2 linked regions of the Rhodopseudomonas sp. BAL398 genome follow. The protein of the gene in region 1 interacts with the protein of each later gene in a pairwise test. Links are inferred from orthologs where the notes say so. Each region holds a gene or a part of one and is shown on either strand. Other genes may lie near its edges. The genes, in order: pepT and tpiA.

Region 1 (10,209 bases):
CGATCGAGCGCAAGACCGGCGCCCGCGGGTTGCGGTCGATCCTGGAGAGCATTCTGCTTGAGACCATGTTTGACCTTCCGGGCCTCGAAGGGGTCGAAGAAGTCGTGATCTCGCGCGAAGTGGTCGAGGGCACCGCCCGGCCGCTCTACATCTACGCCGACCGTACCGATCGCGCCGCGGAGAGCAGCGCCAGCGCCTGATCCGGCGCGTGACGGCGGTTCAAAACAGACTGTTGCCGACCGGTTCGGCAGCAGTCTGAACCTCGGTATCTCCCTAATCGACCATGCAGAACCGCGCGCTTCACCTGACTTGACACCCCCATGGTCGATAGCCACCTTATGCTTCGGCGATGACAATCGTTACCAGGATTCGCCGTCATCAATTCCGGACGAGTGGAGCCTGAGTCGGCCGAACGCGCCGGTAAACTTGGCACCTTGTGGCGGCGGCGCAAACGGGCGAGCCGCGTGCAAGGGGGCGCAACAATAAGGAATCGGCCATGACTGCCTCAAAACCCCGGCCATCAATCGTTCACGGCGAAAGCCACTCCTACCCGGTGCTGCCGCTTCGCGACATCGTCGTTTTCCCTCATATGATCGTGCCGCTGTTCGTCGGTCGGGAAAAGTCGATCCGAGCGCTTGAAGAGGTCATGAAGAACGACGCTCTGATCATGCTGGCGACGCAGAAAAATGCGTCTGACGATGATCCGACGCCGGACTCGATCTACGAAATCGGCACGCTCGCCAGCGTGCTGCAGCTGCTGAAATTGCCCGACGGCACCGTCAAGGTGCTGGTCGAAGGGCTCGATCGCGCCAAGGTGGAGAAATACACCGATCGCGCCGAGTATTACGAAGCCACGGCGGTCGCGCTGGCCGATACCGACGCCACCAGCGTCGAGGCCGAAGCGCTGGCGCGTTCGGTCGTCTCGGACTTCGAAAGCTACGTCAAGCTGAACAAGAAGATCTCTGCCGAAGTCGTTGGCGTTGTTCAGGCTATTACCGATTTCGCCAAGCTCGGCGACACCGTCGCGTCGCATCTGGCGGTCAAGATCGCCGATCGGCAGGGAATCCTGGAAACGCTGTCCGTGACCGCGCGCCTCGAGAAGGTGCTGGGGCTGATGGAGAGCGAGATCTCGGTGCTGCAGGTCGAGAAGCGGATCCGCAGCCGCGTCAAGCGGCAGATGGAGAAGACCCAGCGCGAGTACTATCTCAACGAGCAGATGAAGGCGATCCAGAAGGAACTCGGCGACGACGAAGGTCGCGACGAGTTGGCCGATCTGGAAGAGAAGATCGTCAAGACCAAGCTGTCCAAGGAAGCCCGCGAGAAGGCCCAGCACGAGCTGAAGAAGCTGCGGCAGATGTCGCCGATGTCGGCGGAAGCCACCGTGGTTCGCAACTATCTCGACTGGTTGCTGTCGATTCCATGGAACAAGAAGTCGAAGGTCAAGAAGGATCTGGCTGCCGCGCAGGCGGTGCTGGACAACGACCATTACGGGCTTGAGAAGGTCAAGGACCGCATCGTCGAGTATCTGGCGGTGCAGTCCCGCGCCAACAAGCTGACCGGCCCGATCCTGTGCCTGGTCGGCCCGCCCGGCGTCGGCAAGACCTCGCTCGGCAAGTCGATCGCCAAGGCGACGGGTCGCGAATTCGTTCGCGTCTCGCTCGGCGGCGTGCGCGACGAAGCCGAGATCCGCGGTCACCGCCGCACCTATATCGGCTCGATGCCCGGCAAGATCATCCAGTCGATGCGCAAGGCCAAGACCTCGAACCCGCTGTTCCTGCTCGACGAGATCGACAAGATGGGCGCCGATTTCCGCGGCGATCCGTCCTCGGCTCTGCTCGAGGTGCTGGACCCGGAGCAGAACGGCACCTTCGCCGATCACTATCTGGAGGTCGATTATGACCTCTCCAGCGTGATGTTCATCACCACGGCCAACACCCTGAATATTCCGGGGCCGCTGATGGACCGCATGGAGATCATCCGGATCGCCGGCTACACCGAGAACGAGAAGGTCGAGATCGCGCGCAAGCATCTGATCCCGAACGCACTGACCAAGCACGGCCTCAACGCCAAGGAATGGTCGATCGACGACGACGCCTTGATGCTGATGATCCGGCGCTACACCCGCGAGGCCGGTGTTCGTAACCTCGAGCGCGAGCTCTCCACGCTGGCCCGCAAGGCCGTCAAGGAGCTGATGCTCTCGAAGAAGAAGAGCGTGAAGGTCACCGAGAAGTCGCTCGAGGAATTCCTCGGCGTGCCGAAGTACCGCTATGGCGAGATCGAACTGGACGACCAGGTCGGTGTCGTCACTGGACTGGCGTGGACCGACGTCGGCGGCGAGCTGCTGACGATCGAAAGCGTGATGATGCCCGGCAAGGGCCGCATGACGGTCACCGGCAATCTGCGCGACGTGATGAAGGAATCGATCTCGGCGGCGGCGTCCTACGTCCGCTCCCGCGCGATCACCTTCGGTGTCGAACCGCCGACTTTCGAGCGGCGCGACATCCACGTCCACGTCCCGGAGGGCGCGACGCCGAAGGACGGTCCGTCCGCCGGTGTGGCAATGGCGACCACGATCGTCTCGGTGCTGACCGGCATTCCGATCCGGCACGACATCGCGATGACCGGCGAAATCACGCTGCGCGGCAGGGTTCTGCCGATCGGCGGACTGAAGGAGAAGTTGTTGGCGGCAGCCCGCGGCGGCATCAAGACGGTGCTGATCCCCGAGGACAACGCCAAGGACCTCACCGAGATCTCCGATGCCATCAAGGGCGGGTTGAACATCATCCCGGTCGCCCGGATGGACGAGGTGATCGCCAACGCCCTGGTGCGGGCGCCGGTGCCGATCGTCTGGGAAGAGCCGAGCACGGTCCCGGTGAAGCCCGACGCCACCGACGAGGCCTCCGGCGGCCTGACCGCCCACTGAGGCGCCCGAGCCTCCTCAAGACATCAACGGCGTCCCACGGGGCGCCGTTTTTTTTGGAGATGGAACGGAGGATCGAATGGAAATTGACGGCCAATGTCATTGTGGGCGGATCAGCTTCGTCGCCACCATCGACCCGCAGCTTGTGTCGGTCTGCCATTGCACGGATTGTCAGACCTTCAGCAGCTCGGCGTTTCGCATCAGCGTGCGCACCAACCGCGCCAACGTTCGGATCACTGGGACACCCAAGGCTTACGCCAAGACTGCGGACAGCGGCGCGGTCCGGCTGCAGCATTTCTGTCCCGAATGCGGGACTCCGGTGTTCAACTCCGGCCCCGACCCGGAGGCCGGCGATTGGGTGATCCGCTGGGGCAGCATTCGGCAGCGTCGGCAATTATCGCCGACGCGGCAGATCTGGTGCCAGTCGGTGCTACCATGGCTCGGCGATTTCGACCATTTGCCGGGCAGCCCCACGGGCTGGGACCGAACCGCGCCGTGACGGCGGTGGGGCTGGGTCGCAGACGGCGTCTTGGTGAATGGCTTGCATCGCCGGTGCTGACGGAAGTAAACAGGCGGCGAGGGCGGCTAGCTCAGCTGGTTAGAGCATCTCGTTTACACCGAGAGGGTCGGCGGTTCGAATCCGTCGCCGCCTACCACCCGCCGCTCACGCCCGTTCTTCCCAGATCATCGCCAGATGCACGATGGTCTGCACCGCCTTTTCCATGTCCTGGCGGCTGACCCATTCGAGCCGGGAATGGAAGGCGTGTTCGCCGGCGAAGATGTTGGGGCAGGGCAGGCCCATGAAGGACAGCCGGGAGCCGTCGGTGCCGCCGCGGATGCTGGTGGTCACCGGGGTGAGGCCGGCGCGGCGGATCGCCTCGCTTGCATTGGCGACCAGCGCCGGGTGGCGATCGACCACCTCTTTCATGTTGCGGTATTGCGGCTTGATCTCGAGCCGCGCCGTGGAGCGCGGATAGGCCGTCATCACCTCATCGATGATTCGCCGCAGCAGCGCTTCCTTCTCCTGCAAACCGGCTTCGGTGAAATCGCGGACGATGAAGCTCAGCGTCGCCTGTTCCAGCGCGCCCGAAATGCCGATCGGATGCAAAAATCCCTCGCGGCCCTCGGTGGTTTCCGGCGAGCAGCCGGTCTTGGGCAGCCGTTCGACGATCGCGGCGGCGATCTTGATGGCGTGCTCGATCTTGCCCTTGGCAAAGCCCGGATGGGCGCTGACGCCTGCGATGGTGATCACCGCGCCATCGGCCGAGAACGTCTCGTCCTCGATGTTGCCGGCGGACTCCCCGTCGATCGTATAGGCGAAAACGGCGCCGAGCTTGGCGAGGTCGACCTTGTCGACGCCGCGGCCGATCTCCTCGTCCGGGGTGAACAGGATCTTGATGGTGCCGTGCTTTAGCTGCGGGTTGCTCAGCAGGAATTCGGCGGCGTCCATGATCTCGGCGATGCCGGCCTTGTTGTCGGCGCCGAGCAAAGTGGTGCCGTCGGTGGTGATGATGTCATGGCCGATCTGGTCGGCCAGCGCCGGATGCTCGGCGGCGCGAATGATCTGGGTCGGATCGGCCGGCAGCACGATATCGCCGCCGCGGTAATCCGTCACGATCTGCGGCTTGACGTTGGCGCCCGAGCAGTCGGGCGAGGTGTCCATATGCGAGCAGAAGCAGATCACCGGGACCTGCTTGTCGCTGTTGGCGGGAATCGTGGCGTAGACATAGCCGTATTCGTCGAGATGGGCGTCGGCGAGGCCGAGCGCGCGCAACTCCTCAGCCAGCAGGGCGCCGAGCTGTTTTTGTTTGTCTGTGGATGGGCAGGTCGGCGATTCCGGGTCCGACTGGGTGTCGATCGTCACATAGCGCAGGAATCGCGCGGTGACGCCGTGGGTGAAGCCGATCGGGGATGTCACAGGCTGAACCGCCGAATCTCTGTCCTGAGCGCAGGATCTGCGTCTCAGGATCATCACGTCGCAAAATTCACATCGCGAAATCCGTCATTCCGAAGCGGCCGCGGCGCGAGCGCCCGGAATGACGTCAATTCATCGAAAGCGGAAGCCTAGACGGCTTCCTTCAGTTCCTTGGCGGCGCGGAAGGCGACCTTCTTGCTGGCCTTGATCTGGATGGCTTCGCCGGTGGCAGGGTTGCGGCCCATCCGGGCGGCGCGCTTGCGGACCTGGAGGATGCCGAGGCCGACGATGCGGATCCGCTCGCCCTTCTTGAGGTGCTTGGTGATTCGGCCGACCATGTCGCCAAGAATGGCTTCGGTCTGCTTCTTGGACAGCTCGTGCTCTTCGGCAAGCGCCGCTGCGAGATGCTTCAGGGTCACCGTGGTCGGTGTTGCGGCTTTAGTCGTTGCGGTTTTCGCAACTGCTTTCTTCGCCATATTTGGCCCTCCGGGTTGTTGGTGGCTTAGGAACCTAAGACGTAGCAGGGCTTAATCGATTCGGGGAGGCGATGACCATGCTGTTTTCCCTATAAACAGCCTATTATTTACATTGCCCCCGCGAAAAGAGCTGGCACAAAGGGGTTTCCGCAACCGGCGTGACTTGGTCGTGCGGCTTGACTTGGTCGTGGCGCCCCTTTATGTCCACCCCACTGCGGGATCACACGATCCACGCGGGAGTAGCTCAGTTGGTTAGAGCGCTGCCCTGTCACGGCAGAGGTCGCGGGTTCGAGTCCCGTCTCTCGCGCCAGTTTTTATAACTGGTTCAAGCATTTACCCCCATTCATACCTGCCGCTACGCCCGCCGCATGATCACGCTTCGACGTGGACATGGTGGGCACGGGCGCGATTCGTGATGTATCCCCGGATATCGAAGCGCTTCGGAGAAGGGCGCGCGAGCAGGCCGCGCCGGCGTGGCGCCTCATCTCATGCTCATGGCCGATCTGCCGAAAATCCAGGCGCCGTGCAGCGACGGATCTTGATCGGCGGCGGCCTGGCGACCAGGCGCCCAGGGTAATGGCCCGCGCGTCAACAAAAAGCCGCCCGAAGGCGGCCGTCGCAAGTTGGGGAGATCCCCTTGGGGAGTTCTGACCTAGCGAATTACCGGGCTTTCCGCGCGGGTCACGGTCATCTGCTTTCCCGCCTTGATGACATGGGCGCTCTGGCTGAAGTCAGCACTGCTGCGTGCCGAAATGCCAAGCCCCGCCACCACGACCCCCGCGACCAGGGCCATCACCACGATTTTCAAATGCGTCGCACGATCCGCCGAGTGGATTGAGTGGTTCATCTGAGCCTCCAAGCGACTTTGCCGCCTTTGTTGGCGATGATGTCTACTCCGCTCGTGTTTCAGGATGGTTTCGTCAAACCAGCGAAATGGTTTCACCTGTGGCATCCGAACAACATTGCTTCGAACGCGCTCGTGGCGGCTGCCGGTTGGAGCCACCCGAAAGGCCAGATTGTCAGGTCTACCTGTCAATTATGGCGTCAATTTCGCTTGTCTTGCGCGGCCTGTTGCGCTGCGCTAAGCCTCGGAATAATTCCAATGTTCAACGAATCTGCGGCAGTGCACAAACGCAGGGTGGGGATCGGCGATGAGCGGTATTTTGCCGAATTATCTTCCAATTGTTGTCTTTATCGTCGTGGCCGCGGCGCTGAGCTTTGCCATGCTGGTGGCGCCGTTCGCCCTCGCATTTCAGCAGCCGGACCCCGAGAAGCTCTCGGCTTATGAATGCGGCTTCAGTGCTTTCAGCGATGCGCGCATGAAGTTCGACGTGCGGTTCTACCTTGTCGCCATATTGTTTATCATCTTCGATCTTGAGGTGGCGTTCCTGTTTCCCTGGGCGGTGGCGTTCGGGAAACTGGGGGTGGCCGGCTTCTGGTCGATGATGGTGTTTCTCGGCGTGCTGACGGTCGGCTTCGCCTATGAGTGGAAGAAGGGCGCCCTGGAATGGGATTGAGTCCAGTGTCGACACCCCTGCAACAAAAACCCTCGGTGACCCCGATTGGCGCGCAGCCATTGGTGTCGCGGCCGGCCAGCGGGATCATTGATCCCAGCACCGGAAGGCCCGTGGGGGCCAACGACCCTTATTTCCTCGAGGTGAACAACGAGCTGGCGGACAAGGGGTTTTTTGTCGCCGCGACCGACGACCTGATTACCTGGGCGCGCACCGGCTCGCTGATGTGGATGACCTTCGGGTTGGCCTGCTGCGCGGTCGAGATGATGCAGATGTCGATGCCGCGCTACGACGCCGAGCGATTCGGGTTTGCGCCGCGCGCCTCTCCCAGGCAGTCCGACGTGATGATCGTGGCCGGCACGCTGACCAACAAGATGGCGCCGGCGCTGCGCAAGGTCTACGATCAGATGCCGGAGCCGCGCTATGTGATCTCGATGGGATCCTGCGCCAATGGCGGCGGCTATTACCATTATTCCTACGCCGTGGTGCGCGGCTGCGATCGCATCGTTCCGATCGACATCTACGTGCCCGGTTGCCCGCCCACGGCGGAAGCGTTGCTCTACGGCGTGATGCTGCTGCAGAAGAAAATCCGGCGCACCGGAACCATCGAACGCTAAAGGCTGAACTATGGACGACGCTGGGCTCGATACCCTAGGTCAGACAATTGTTGGTGCTCTTCCGGGCGCCGCGGTTGGGCATTCGATTGATTTCGGTCAGCTCACGGTGACCATTGAGGCCGCCAAGGTGGTCGAGGTGGTGACGTTTCTGCGCGACGATCCGCGCTGCCGGTTCGTCAGCTTCATCGACGCCACCGCGGTCGACTATCCGGGCCGCGAGCAGCGCTTCGATCTGGTCTATCATTTCCTGTCGCCGACGCTGAACGCCCGGGTCCGGCTGCGCGCCGAGATCGGCGAGACGACCCAGGTGCCCTCGATCATCGAGGTGTTTCCCGGCGTCGACTGGTTCGAGCGCGAGGCCTACGACCTCTACGGCGTGATCTTCACCGGCCATCCCGACATGCGGCGGCTGCTGACGGATTATGGCTTTGATGGTCATCCGCTGCGCAAGGATTTCCCGCTGTCGGGCTTTGTCGAGGTCCGTTACGACGACGACGAAAAGCGCGTGGTCTACGAGCCGGTGCGGCTCAACCAGGAATTCCGCAAATTCGATTTCCTGTCGCCATGGGAGGGTGCCGACTATCCGATCCTTCCCGGCGACGAGAAGGCGGAGGTGAAGCCGTGACCATGTCCACCCCTCGCCATTTGCTATTCGCCCATCGCCCAGCAGCGGAAGCCGCGTCATGATCGAAACGCCGTTGCGCAACTTCACCATCAATTTCGGACCGCAGCATCCGGCGGCGCATGGCGTGCTGCGGCTGGTGCTGGAGCTCGACGGCGAAGTGGTCGAGCGGGTCGATCCGCATATCGGCCTGCTGCATCGCGGCACCGAAAAGCTGATCGAGCACAAGACCTATCTGCAGGCGATTCCCTATTTCGACCGGCTCGATTACGTCGCGCCGATGAATCAGGAGCACGCGTTCTGTTTGGCGGCGGAGAAGCTGCTCGACCTGCCGGTGCCACGTCGCGCCCAGCTGATCCGAGTGCTGTATTGCGAAATCGGCCGCATCCTGTCGCATCTGCTCAACGTCACCACCCAGGCGATGGACGTCGGCGCGTTGACCCCGCCGCTGTGGGGGTTCGAGGAACGCGAAAAGCTGATGGTGTTCTACGAGCGCGCTTCCGGCAGCCGGATGCACGCGGCCTATTTCCGCATTGGCGGGGTTCACCAGGATCTGCCGCCGCAGCTGATCAACGACATCGAAGCCTGGTGCGACCCATTCATCCAGGTCGTCGACGACCTCGAGACGCTGCTGACCAACAACCGGATCTTCAAGCAGCGCAATGTCGATATCGGCGTGGTGACGCTGGCGCAGGCCTGGGAATGGGGTTTCTCGGGCGTGATGGTGCGCGGCTCCGGTGCCGCCTGGGATCTGCGCAAGGCGCAGCCCTATGAATGCTACGCCGAGATGGATTTCGACGTTCCGATCGGCAAGAACGGTGACTGCTACGACCGCTACTGCCTGCGCGTCGAAGAGATGCGCCAGTCGGTGCGCATCATGAAGCAGTGCATCGCCAAGCTGCGTGCTCCGGACGGGCAGGGACCGGTCGCCACCGACGACAACAAGATCTTCCCGCCGCGCCGTGGCGAGATGAAGCGCTCGATGGAAGCGCTGATCCACCATTTCAAGCTCTATACCGAAGGCTTCAAGGTGCCGGCCGGCGATGTCTATGTCGCGGTCGAAGCGCCGAAGGGCGAGTTCGGCGTCTATCTGGTCTCGGACGGCACCAATAAGCCCTACAAATGCAAGATTCGCGCGCCCGGCTTTGCGCATCTGCAGGCGATGGACTTCATCTGCCGCGGACATCTGCTGGCCGACGTCTCGGCGATTCTCGGCTCTCTGGACATCGTGTTTGGAGAGGTCGATCGTTGATCGCGCAGCCGCCCATCGCGTTTGACCGCAGCACCGGCATTCTTGAAGGCGCCAATGCCTTGGAGCGCCTGGCTGCCTGCGCGCTGGTGACCGGCGCCAGGATTTCATCGACGTTCTCCTATCGCGGCTACAACCGCTGCGCCAATCTGCTGCGCAAGGCGTTGCCGGAACGCGATATCGCCATCAAGCTCAGCCCGGATGCGGTGTTCGTGTTTCCCTTTGGCGATGGCTACTGGAGCAAGCTGCTGCAGCCGTCCTTTCGCTACGAGATCGATATCGAGGTGCTGTTCGAGGGCGCCTCCGACATCGATTACACGCTGATCGATTGCGGCGCGAATTACGGCTACTGGTCGGTTCAGGTGTCGAGCGCGCCGTTCGGTTCGCGCAACGTCATCGCGATCGAGCCATCATCCGCCAATTTCGCCAAGCTGCTGACCAACGCCAAGCTCAACGGCGATCGCTTCGTCGTTTTGAAGAGCGCCATCGGCGCGGTGCCTGGCGTCGCGAGGCTGTCTGGCACCAAGCACGAGGCGCTGAGCATCGCCGGCAATCCTGATGCCGAGGGTGAGGACGTCCCGGTGCTGACCCTCGACGGCCTGCTCGACGACGGCAAGATTCGCGCCGACGGCAAATATCTGGTCAAGCTCGACGTCGAAGGCGTCGAGATCGATGCCATCAAGGGCGGGACCCGGCTGCTGCAAGGTGATACCGCGATCCTGTGCGAAGAGCATGGCAATGATCCGGCGCATACGGTGTCGCGATTCATCCTGGATCACACCCCGCTGAAACTGGTCGTATACGATCCGCACAGTAACCGGTACGAAAACGTGGACGACCTTTCGATCCTGGATCGAATCAAAGTGGCGTCGAATGTCGGTTACAACGTCGTCGGA
Region 2 (10,141 bases), 180 kb from region 1 along the record:
GTGAAAGCGGACCGCGAATTCGCGCTGGCATCGGCCTCATTGCGTCAGGCCTTGCAGGACCTGCCTGAATTGGCGGAGATCTCCAAGAACGTCATGTTCGAGGAAACCCCGCTCGGGCTTAATCTGGAACTCACAGATCAGGACGGGCGTCCGATGTTTCCGGACGGCTCGTTCGTGCCCTATCCGCGCACCACGTTGCTGATCCAGAAACTGGCCGCGCCGTTGCGGGCGACGGCGTTGCGGATATCGATCACCGGGCATACTGCGGCCGGTCTGGTGCCCGCCTATAGCGATTACGACGGCTTCGATCTATCGACCAACCGCGCCAATGCGGTGCGCCAGATTTTGAAACGCGAGGGGTTGCCGGCCAGTCATATTCTGTCGGTGGCCGGCAAGGCCGATGGCGAACCGCTGTTTCCCGACGCGCCGATGCTGGCGGCGAACCGCCGGGTTACGATCAGTCTGATGCGGGAAAATCCGCCGCTGCCGCCCGACCTGAAGCCGTAATACCAGCAGTCATACGAAGCGCTCATATCATGGCCGGCAGCATTCGGGCGCGGGCCGGCGGCCCACGCCCGAAGCGACGTCACGTCAACGCGCGATTACGCTTTGCTCTCGACCGCGATCCGCTTCGCCTTGCTGGCCGCCTGCTCGACCTTGGGCAGGGTTACGGTGAGCACGCCGTTCTTGAAGGTCGCGCTGACCTTGTCCTCGGCGACCTGGTAGTCCAGCGGAATCCGGCGTTCGAACCGGCCATAGAACCGTTCGCTGAACTGCCGGTCCTTGTCGCTGGTCTCGGAGCTCTTCTCGCCGCGTAGCGTCAGATATCCGTCATCGAGCAGGACCTCGATATCCTTGTCCTCGAGGCCCGGGACCTCGGCGGAGACCTGCAGCTCCTTGTCGTTGTCGGTGATCTCCAGCTTCGGCCAGCCGGTGCCGAGCGGCGCCAGCCGAGTAAGCGGGGTGGGCACGTCGAAGCCGCGAAACACGTCGTCGAACAGACGGTTCATTTCGCGGTGTAGCGACAGGAACGGATCGCTGCTTTCGCCATAACGGGCGAGCGGTTGCGTATTCCGGCTCCAGGGGATGATGTCACGCATGTTCATGGAAGCCTCCAACTCCAATCGTTAAAATTGCAAAGCGGGCCCGCGCCATGCGGGCGCGCCCGTTGATTTGGGAGCGACCGGCGCGCCGTCAAGATCCGTTGTGGCGGGATCAGCCGTGGCGGTGAAAAATTTTCACGGCGACTCTTGAAACGCAAAAACCGGCTTCCTAATTTGCCGCCGTCCCCTTGGAAAGGAGTAGTTCGGGAGGCCGCTATGGATATCATGACGACGCAACGACCGATTGATCATGCCGTGCTTGACCCAGCCGTGTCGGCTTATGACCATCCGGATCAGGTACTACGCGACGACGCGTTGACCATTACGCAGAAGCGCGGCATCCTCGCCTCATGGGCCTGTGATGCCAACGCGGTGGAGTCGCAGCCCTGGCTGCGGTTGATACCGGGGGCCGGCAAGGCGGTGCCGCTGAGTGCGATCCTCGACGCATTGCGGCGCCTCGACGAGCGCGATCCGCCGCCCCGCGGCGGCGCCGCGATCCGGCTGCGCAGCGCGAACCCCGGCGCGGAGGAGTTCACCGCGCCGACGATGATCCATCAGTATCCGAGGAGAGGCCATGGTCTGGCGAAACGTCGACATCCCGTTCGATCCATTGTGCTGCCCGAATTGCGGCGCGCGGATGCGGCTCGCGCGGATAGATGCGCGGCCGGTGCGGCGCTTCGAGGAGTTCGAACGCCACATCTATCGTTGCGATGATTGCGCCAATATCAGCCGCTTCGTAATCGACAAGCAGAGCTGGGCGGAACGGCGCTCGGCGTAGCGCCGGCCGCCCGGATATCAGACCTCCGGCGTGGCCGGCGAGGGGGCTTCGGTCGACTCGCCGGCTGCGGCGCGTGCCGGCATGTCCAGAGCCAGTCGCTGCACCGCGATGATCTCCTTGATCCATTGCCGCTTGGAATGGGCCGGAAAGCCGCCCCAGACCGAACCGGGCGGAACGTCGTTCATCACCGACGCACGCGCCGCAAGCTTGGCGCCCTTGCCGATGGTGACGTGGGGAATCGCCGCGACGCGGCCGCCGAGCACGACGAAATCCTCCAGCGTGACACTGCCGCTGAGACCCGTCTGCGAAACGATGATGCAGTAGCGGCCGATCACGCAATTGTGGCCGATCTGGCAAAGATTATCGATCTTGGTGCCTTCGCCGATCACGGTGTCGCGAATGCCGCCGCGATCGACTCTTGTGCCCGAGCCGATTTCGACGTCGTTGTGGATCACCACCATGCCGACCTGCGGCACCTTGACGTGGCCGCTGGCGCCGGAGACGTAGCCGAAACCGTCCTGGCCGATCTGGGTGCCGGGATGCAGGATGACGCGATCGCCGATTTCGGAATGGATCACGGTGGAGCAGGGGCCGATGGCGCAGTCGACGCCGATCCGGACATGCGGCCCGATCACCGCATTGGCGCCGATCAGCGTGCCGGCGCCGATCTCGGCGCGCGGGCCGATCACCGCACCGGGGTCGACGGTGACGCCGGCGCCGAGCTTGGCGGACGGATGCACATGGGCGCCGGGCGCGATGCCGACGGTGCCGAACACCGAGGTCGGACGCAGCGACGACGGATAGAGTTTGCGCGCCACCGCGACGAAGGCCTCATAGGGCTTGCGGACCTGCAGCACCACGGCGCCGGCGGGTGCCTGACCGGCGAAGCGTTGCGTGGTCAGCACCGCGCCGGCCTTGCTCGCCGGCAGTTGAGTGGCGAATTTGGAATCCGCGATGAAGGTGAGGTCGTCGGGCCCGGCCAGATCGACCGGGGCGACGTCGGTGAAAACCCGGCCGAGGTCGGCGTCGCCCAGCGCTTCCGCGCCGGTGATGGCAATGATGTCTGCGACGCTCAACGGCGTCGCGTCGGCGAAAAACCCGGTTCCCTTCACGTCATGTCCTCCGGCTAGGCCAAGTCGGCGATGTAGTGGCCGGACTTGCCGCCCTTCTTCTCGACCAGATGAATGCCTTCGATCCGCACGCCGCGCTCGACCGCCTTGATCATGTCGTAGATCGTCAGGCACGCCACCGACACCGCGGTCAGGGCTTCCATTTCCACGCCGGTCTGGCCGGAGAGCTTGGCGGTGGCGCGGACGATGCAGCCCGGCAGCTTGGCGTCGGTGGTAATGTCGACGGTGACCTTCGACAGCGCCAGCGGATGGCACAGCGGAATCAGGTCGGCGGTGCGTTTCGACGCCATGATGCCGGCGATCCGCGCCGTTCCCAGCACGTCGCCCTTCTTGGCGTTGCCCTTGACGATCAAGGCCAGCGTCGCCTTGCTCATCACCACGCGGCCTTCGGCCACCGCGATCCGTTCGGTCGCGGCTTTCTCCGACACGTCGACCATCCAGGCTTCGCCCGAATTGGCGATATGGGTGAGGGCGGGCGTGGGTGTCTTCGAGGATTTTTTCGAGGATGTCGTCTTGGATTTCTTGCTCATGGGCCTATCAGGTTCCGGTTGCGCGGACGCCGTCGCGGCGCGCCAGCAGCGCCCGGGTCGCCGCCGCGACGTCTTGCTGGCGCATCAGGCTTTCGCCGACCAGAAAGGTGTTGATTCCGACGCGGCCGAGCCGCGCCAGATCGTCGGGCGTGAACACGCCGCTCTCGCCGACCATCAGCCGATCCTTGGGGATCAACGGCGCCAGCGCCTCGCTGGTGGCGAGCGTCACCTCGAAGCTGCGCAGATTGCGGTTGTTGACGCCGATCATCGGCGAGCGAAGTTGCAGCGCCCGCTGCAACTCGTCGCGGTCATGGATCTCGAGCAGCACATCCATGCCGAGCGCGATCGCCGTATCCTCGATGTCGCGCGCGGCGGCATCATCGAGTGCCGCCATGATGATCAGGATGCAGTCGGCGCCATGGGCGCGGGCTTCGACCACCTGGTAGGTGTCGTAGATGAAATCCTTGCGCAGCACCGGCAGCGAGACGGCCGCGCGCGCCGCCACCATGAAGTCGAGATGGCCCTGAAACGACGGCGTGTCGGTCAGCACCGACAGGCAGGCTGCGCCGCCTTGCTCGTAAGCGCGCGCCAATGTCGGCGGATCGAAATCGGCCCGGATCAATCCCTTCGACGGCGACGCCTTCTTGATCTCGGCGATCAAAGCGCTGTCGCCGGCGGCGAGCTTTTGCCGGATCGCGCTGACAAAACCGCGCGGCGGCGACGCGGTCTTTGCCGCGGCCTCGAGTTCGGCGAGCGGGCGCGCGCGTTTGGCGGCGGCGATTTCCTCGCGCTTATAGGCTTCGATCCGGGTCAGGATGTCAGACAAGGCAATCTCCTCAGGCCGGCGCGTTGGAGACCGCGATCAATTGCTGCAGCCGCGCCGCCGCCGCACCACCATCGAGCGCCGCGGTGCCGAGCGCCACGCCTTGCTTGAGATCGCTGGCCCGTCCGGCCACGATCAGCGCCGCCGCGGCATTCAATAGCGCGACGTCCCGATAGGCGCTGGGCTTGCCCTCGAGCACGCCGCGCAATGCCGCCGCATTGGCTTCGGCATCGCCGCCCTTGAGCGCGTCGGCGCCGGCGCGCGGCAGCCCGGCGTCTTCCGGCGTCACCTCGAAGGTGCGGATATTGCCGTTCTCAAGTGCCGCCACGAAGGTCGGGCCGGAGAGGGTGATTTCGTCGAGCCCGTCGGAGCCGTGAACCACCCAGGCGGCCTCGGAACCGAGATTTTTCAGCACCTGCGCCAGCGGCTGCACCCATTGGCGCGAAAACACCCCGACCATCTGGTGCCTGACGCCGGCCGGATTGGACAGCGGACCGAGCAGATTGAAGATCGTGCGGGTGGCGAGTTCGACTCTTGTCGGGCCGACATTCTTCATCGCCGGATGATGGGTCGGTGCGAACATGAAGCCGATCCCGGCTTCGGCGACGCAGCGCCCGACCTGGTCCGGGTTAATGTCGATCTTGACGCCGAGCGCGTTCAGCACGTCCGCGGCGCCGGATTTCGATGACAGCGCACGGTTGCCGTGCTTGGCGACCGTCACGCCGCAGCCTGCGAGGATGAAGGCGGCGCAGGTCGAGACATTGACCGAGCCGGAGCCGTCGCCGCCGGTGCCGACCACATCCACCGCATCGGGTGGCGCGTCCACGGTCAGCATCTTGGCGCGCATCGCCGACACCGCCCCGGTGATCTCGTCGACGGTCTCGCCGCGCACCCGCAGCCCCATCAGCAGCGCGCCCATCTGCGATGGGGTGGCTTCACCCGACATCATCGCGTCGAAGGCGCCCGCCGCCTCGTCGCGCGACAGCGTCGCCCCGGTGGCGACTTTTCCGATAATCGCTTTGAAGTCTTTCATGTCCCACTTTCGGCAACCGGAACGACGACCCAATCCGTCGTCAATTGGTCGCCGCCCCCGTCACCTGTGCCACCGCGGTCTCGTTGATCGTCGTGCCGATCTGGTTTTCCAGTCGGGCAATATACTGACCGACCTGTTCATCGCCCATCCGGCGGATCAACGTCTCTTTCAACTTCTTCACCTCTTCGGAGGCCATGTCGACCTGCGGCACGACGATGTCGGTCACCTGGAATACGAACCACTCCTCGCCACCATCGCCCTGGGTCTGGCTGATGCCGTCCTTGGCGGTACGGAATGCGGCCGCGATGACGCTGGCGGGGACTCCAGGTGCGGTGGTTTCGCGCTTCAGGCCGGTGGCGGTCTCGAGCTTGACGCCGGCGGCGGTCGCCGCGTCGGCGAGCTTGCCGTTCGGGCCGAGCTTTTGCACGATCTCGGCGGCCTTGGTACGCAGCCGGCTGGTCACCTGGGCTTCGCGCCAGCGCGCCTCGACCTGGTCCTTGACCTCGTCAAGGGGCCGCTCGCGGGACGGCGTCACGCCGAGCACGTCGAACCAGACATAGCCGCCGTTCAGCGCCAGCGTTTCGTTGTCGACGCCGACATCGCTGGCGAACGCCGCGGTGGCGAGGTCAAGCCCCTTCGGAATGGCGGCAACCGGCTGGCCGTCGGGGCCGCGACCGGAACGGTCGATGGCATCGATGGTGACCGGCGTCAGGCCCAATTGCTTTGCGGCTTCGATCACGCTGGCGCCGCCGCCGCGGGCGTCTTCCATCTTGTTGTGGAGATCCTGGACTTTGGCGCGCGCCCGATCGATCGCGATCTCGCGCTTGATCTTCTGCGCCACGCTCTCATAGCTCGGCTGGATGCCCGGCTCGATCTTGCCGATCTTCACCAGGACGGTGCCGAAGCGACCCTTGATCGGCTGGCTGATGCCGTCGGCGGGAAGCGCGAAGGCCGCATTGGCAACCGCCGGATCGAGCATTTCGGACTTGCTGATCAATCCGAGGTCGACGTCGGACGGCTTCAGGCCGCGCTCTTTCGCCAGATCGGCGAATGACAGGCCGCCATCAAGCCGGGTGCGGGCCGCCTGCGCCTCTTCGCCATTCGGAAACACGATCTGCGAAATCTCGCGCTTCTCGGGGGTTGCCAGCTGCTCGCGACGCTCCTCAAATACTTTCTTGGCATCGGCGTCGGACACGTCGCTCCATGTCGCGATGGCTTCCGGTGTCACGGCGACGAAGGACACCTTGCGGTATTCGGGCGCCCGGAACTGAGCCTTGTGCTCGTCGTAATAGCCGGCCAGCGCCTCTGACGACGGTGGCTCGATGGTACCGACCTGGGCGGCGCCAAGCTTCAGATAGGCGATGCTGCGCTGTTCGTCCTGGTACCGGCTCATCGCTTCAAGCTGGGTCTTGCTCGGCTCCAGCCCGTCCAGAATGGTGCCGGCGATTTGCCGCCGCAGCGCCACCTTGTGCTGCTCGGCGAGATAGCGCTGCTCGGAATAGCCGAATTGCCGAATCGCCTGCTGGAACCGCGCCGGATCGAAGGCCCCGTTGGTGCCCTTGAAATTCGGGTCGCTCAGAATCGTCCGCATGGTGTCGGCGTCGGATTGGCCTAATCCCAGCCTGCGGGCGTTCTCGTCCAACGCCGCCTCGGCGATCACCTGCTGCAGGACCTGACGGTCCAGACCGAAGGCGCGCGCCTGATCCTGGGTCAGGGGGCGACCGAACTGGCGGCCGATCTGCTGCAGCCGATCGGTGTAGATCTGACGGAACTGCTCGGTCGAAATCTCCGTATCGCCGACTTTGGCCAGCGTCGACTGCCCGAAGCCGCGGAAAATATCCGCGATTCCCCACACCGCGAAGCTGAGGATCAACACCCCCATCACGGTGCCCATTATGATCTTGCCAACCCAATTGGATGAGGCTTTGCGGATTCCTCGAAGCATGGAGTCACTTTTTTGCAGGAGGGAACCGGCCGCGCCCAAAGCGGAGTGTGCAAGTTGGCGTCGCCGGCTTGAGGAACCATCATAAAGTGGCAACCGTCAGGTCGCAACCTGCGCGGCGACCGCCGATGGGTTCAGTTGCCAATGCGTCGCACGAATCGCGGAACTATTTCCGTGGCTTGACCCTTGTCTCGCAGCGCCCACCTTGGTTGCCGCGCGAACCTTGGTTCGCCACAATCTTCTTCCGCGCCATCAGGTAAGACCCAGGATTTGACGATGAAGGTGACTATTTCGCGCCTGTTCGACAATGTCGTCGACGCACAGCACGCAATTTTTCGGCTGGAGCAGGCCGGTGTCGATGAGGCCGACATTAGTCTGGTCGCCAACAATTCCGAGAAATATTTCGCGCCGGATTATGGCTCGGCGGCCGGCAAGGGTGCGGCGGTGGGAGCCGCTTTCGGCGGGTTCGGCGGAATGCTTGCCGGGTTGGGGATGCTGCTGGTGCCGGGCTTCGAGGCTGTGGTTGAGGCGGGCTGGTTTGCCGCCGCTGCGACGGGGGCATTGGTTGTTGGTGTCGCGGGCGGCTTGATCGGGATCGTCGCCGAGGCTGGAATCGCGACCAATCAGGCTGAAATCTGCGCCAAGAGCATTCGCCGCGGCGGTAGCCTGGTCAGCGTCCGCGTGGAAAGGTCGGACAGGCGCCGCTATGAAGCGGTGCTTGATCCGGCTGCCGAGAAATCGAAGGGCAGGGATGGTGACGCGCCCGCGACCCCCGATTCGTCCCAAGCCCGGAAAGAGCGCGAACCAAGTCTGCGCTGATTCGGCCTGGGGGAAGGGGATATCCGCGCGCCGCGCCCTTGAGCATCGTCAGCGGCTCTGCTAGCGCAGCAGTTCCATTCCCAGTGAGAGTTGATCCCATGCCCGCCATTCGTCCGCTGATTGCCGGAAACTGGAAGATGAATGGCCTGCGCGCCTCGCTGTCGGAATTCGACGCGATGATGACCGGGGCCAAGCTGTTGCCCGACACGGTCGAACTGCTGGTTTGCCCGCCGGCGACCCTGGTCACCAGCTTCGCCCAGAAGCTGGCGAGCCTGGCGCAACCCCGTGCGGTACCGTTTTCGATCGGCGCGCAAGATTGTCATGCCGATGCCTCCGGCGCGCATACCGGCGATATTTCCGCCGAAATGCTGGCGGATGCCGGTGCCAGCACCATTATCGTCGGACATTCCGAACGCCGCGCCGACCATAACGAGACCGACGCCATCGTCAGGCTGAAGGCGCAGGCGGCGTGGCGGGCCGGCCTGGTGGCGATCGTCTGCGTCGGCGAGACCCAGGGCGAGCGCGACGCCGGCCACACGCTGGACGTCGTCGCGGGCCAGCTTGCCGGATCGTTGCCGGATAGCGCCACTGCCAGCAATGTCGTGGTGGCCTATGAGCCGGTTTGGGCGATCGGCACCGGCCGAACGCCCACGACGGCTGACGTCGCCGAAGTCCATGGCTTTATCCGCGCGGGTCTGGAACAGCGGTTTGGCGCCGCGGGCACTGCGATCCGCATCCTGTATGGCGGCTCGGTCAAGCCCTCCAATGCCAAGGAATTGATGGCGGTGCCGCATGTCAACGGCGCGCTGGTCGGCGGCGCCAGCCTGAAAGCGGTCGACTTCCTTGCGATCGCCACCGGGTGCCCTTAACTGTTGGCCTTCGGTATCGAGGCGATTAACCACAACAGGCAGCCGGTGCCGAACCTGCGGGGGTGACAATCCCCCGTTGGATCGTGTAGACACCGCGCGACTTCAACATCCCGCAAGCCTGTCGAGCAGCCACCCGCCGGCGTGGACCTTGGTGGCCTTGGGTTTGCGACGGAAGGGTACAATGCAGACTGTCATTACCGTGATCCACCTGATGTTCGTCGCGACGTTGATCGGCGCGGTGCTGGTGCAAAAATCCGAAGGCGGCGGCCTGGGCGTCGGCGGCGGCGGCGGTGGCGGCTTCATGTCGAGCCGAGGCACGGCGAACCTGCTCACCCGCACCACCGCGGTTCTGGCGGTCGGCTTTTTCATCACCAGCCTGTTGCTGTCATGGCTGGCGAGCTACGACCGCAAGCCCACGTCAATTCTCCCCACCTCGAGCCCGACGACGCAATCGCAGCCCGCCACGCCGGCGCCGCCGCTGTCCGAAGGCGGCGGCTTGCTCGACTCGCTGAAGAAGGCCGATCAGCAACAGAATCAGCAGGCCCCGGCGGTCCCGCAGGCGCCACGTTCGCAATAAACTTTGCGGCTATGCATTGCGAAACCTGATGGGTTACATCAGGTTTCGTTTGCAACCGTTTGAAACTGATATCGTTTCAAAGTCACCCATAGACATCTCTTCATCCGGCCGTCCGCACCGATTCGTTTTGCGAATCGGTGCCGGGGGCCTTAAAGGTTAAGTCCCATGGCGCGGTATATCTTCATCACCGGCGGCGTGGTCTCCTCGCTTGGCAAGGGTTTGGCATCGGCGGCACTCGGCGCGCTGCTGCAGGCGCGCGGCTATAAGGTCCGGCTGCGCAAGCTCGATCCCTATCTCAATCTCGACCCCGGAACGATGTCGCCCTATCAGCATGGCGAAGTGTTCGTCACCGATGACGGCGCCGAGACCGACCTCGACCTCGGCCATTACGAGCGCTTCACCGGGCGCCCGGCGACCAAGGCCGACAACATCACCACCGGCCGGATCTATCAGGACATCCTGACCAAGGAGCGCCGCGGCGATTATCTCGGCGCCACCATCCAGGTGATCCCACACGTCACCAATGCGATCAAGGAA

Evidence for each region.
Region 2: the proteins of pepT (region 1) and tpiA interact in binary tests that used the Escherichia coli proteins (3 or more experiments, as listed by UniProt). The link is inferred for Rhodopseudomonas sp. BAL398 from one-to-one orthologs.

The regions. Positions count from the first base shown.
Region 1 is NZ_CP133111.1:1,124,868-1,135,076, forward strand. The notes cover bases 2,712-5,582. They hold pepT (peptidase T), read right to left. Parts: upstream 4,839-5,582; coding sequence 3,585-4,838; downstream 2,712-3,584. Other genes in these bases: lon (endopeptidase La), read left to right, coding at 2,712-2,923; RBJ75_RS05270 (GFA family protein), read left to right, coding at 3,000-3,419; RBJ75_RS05285 (HU family DNA-binding protein), read right to left, coding at 4,985-5,311. Also shown: ATP-dependent Clp protease ATP-binding subunit ClpX, read left to right, coding at 1-200; more of lon, read left to right, coding at 497-2,711; RBJ75_RS05295 (hypothetical protein), read right to left, coding at 5,964-6,158; RBJ75_RS05300 (NADH-quinone oxidoreductase subunit A), read left to right, coding at 6,463-6,828; RBJ75_RS05305 (NuoB/complex I 20 kDa subunit family protein), read left to right, coding at 6,819-7,442; RBJ75_RS05310 (NADH-quinone oxidoreductase subunit C), read left to right, coding at 7,453-8,067; RBJ75_RS05315 (NADH-quinone oxidoreductase subunit D), read left to right, coding at 8,126-9,316; RBJ75_RS05320 (FkbM family methyltransferase), read left to right, coding at 9,313-10,209. UniProt on the Escherichia coli protein: Cleaves the N-terminal amino acid of tripeptides.
Region 2 is NZ_CP133111.1:1,303,269-1,313,409, reverse strand. What follows is about bases 7,339-10,141. They hold tpiA (triose-phosphate isomerase), read left to right. Parts: upstream 7,339-8,256; coding sequence 8,257-9,027; downstream 9,028-10,141. Other genes in these bases: RBJ75_RS06200 (CTP synthase), read left to right, coding at 9,770-10,141; secG (preprotein translocase subunit SecG), read left to right, coding at 9,209-9,604; RBJ75_RS06215 (hypothetical protein), read left to right, coding at 7,616-8,158; RBJ75_RS06220 (SurA N-terminal domain-containing protein), read right to left, coding at 7,339-7,342. Outside these bases: RBJ75_RS06255 (flagellar motor protein MotB), read left to right, coding at 1-507; RBJ75_RS06250 (Hsp20/alpha crystallin family protein), read right to left, coding at 603-1,106; RBJ75_RS06245 (hypothetical protein), read left to right, coding at 1,320-1,817; lpxD (UDP-3-O-(3-hydroxymyristoyl)glucosamine N-acyltransferase), read right to left, coding at 1,899-2,993; cyclic pyranopterin monophosphate synthase MoaC, read right to left, coding at 3,008-3,541; indole-3-glycerol phosphate synthase TrpC, read right to left, coding at 3,549-4,367; trpD (anthranilate phosphoribosyltransferase), read right to left, coding at 4,378-5,397; more of RBJ75_RS06220, read right to left, coding at 5,438-7,338. UniProt on the Escherichia coli protein: Involved in the gluconeogenesis. Catalyzes stereospecifically the conversion of dihydroxyacetone phosphate (DHAP) to D-glyceraldehyde-3-phosphate (G3P).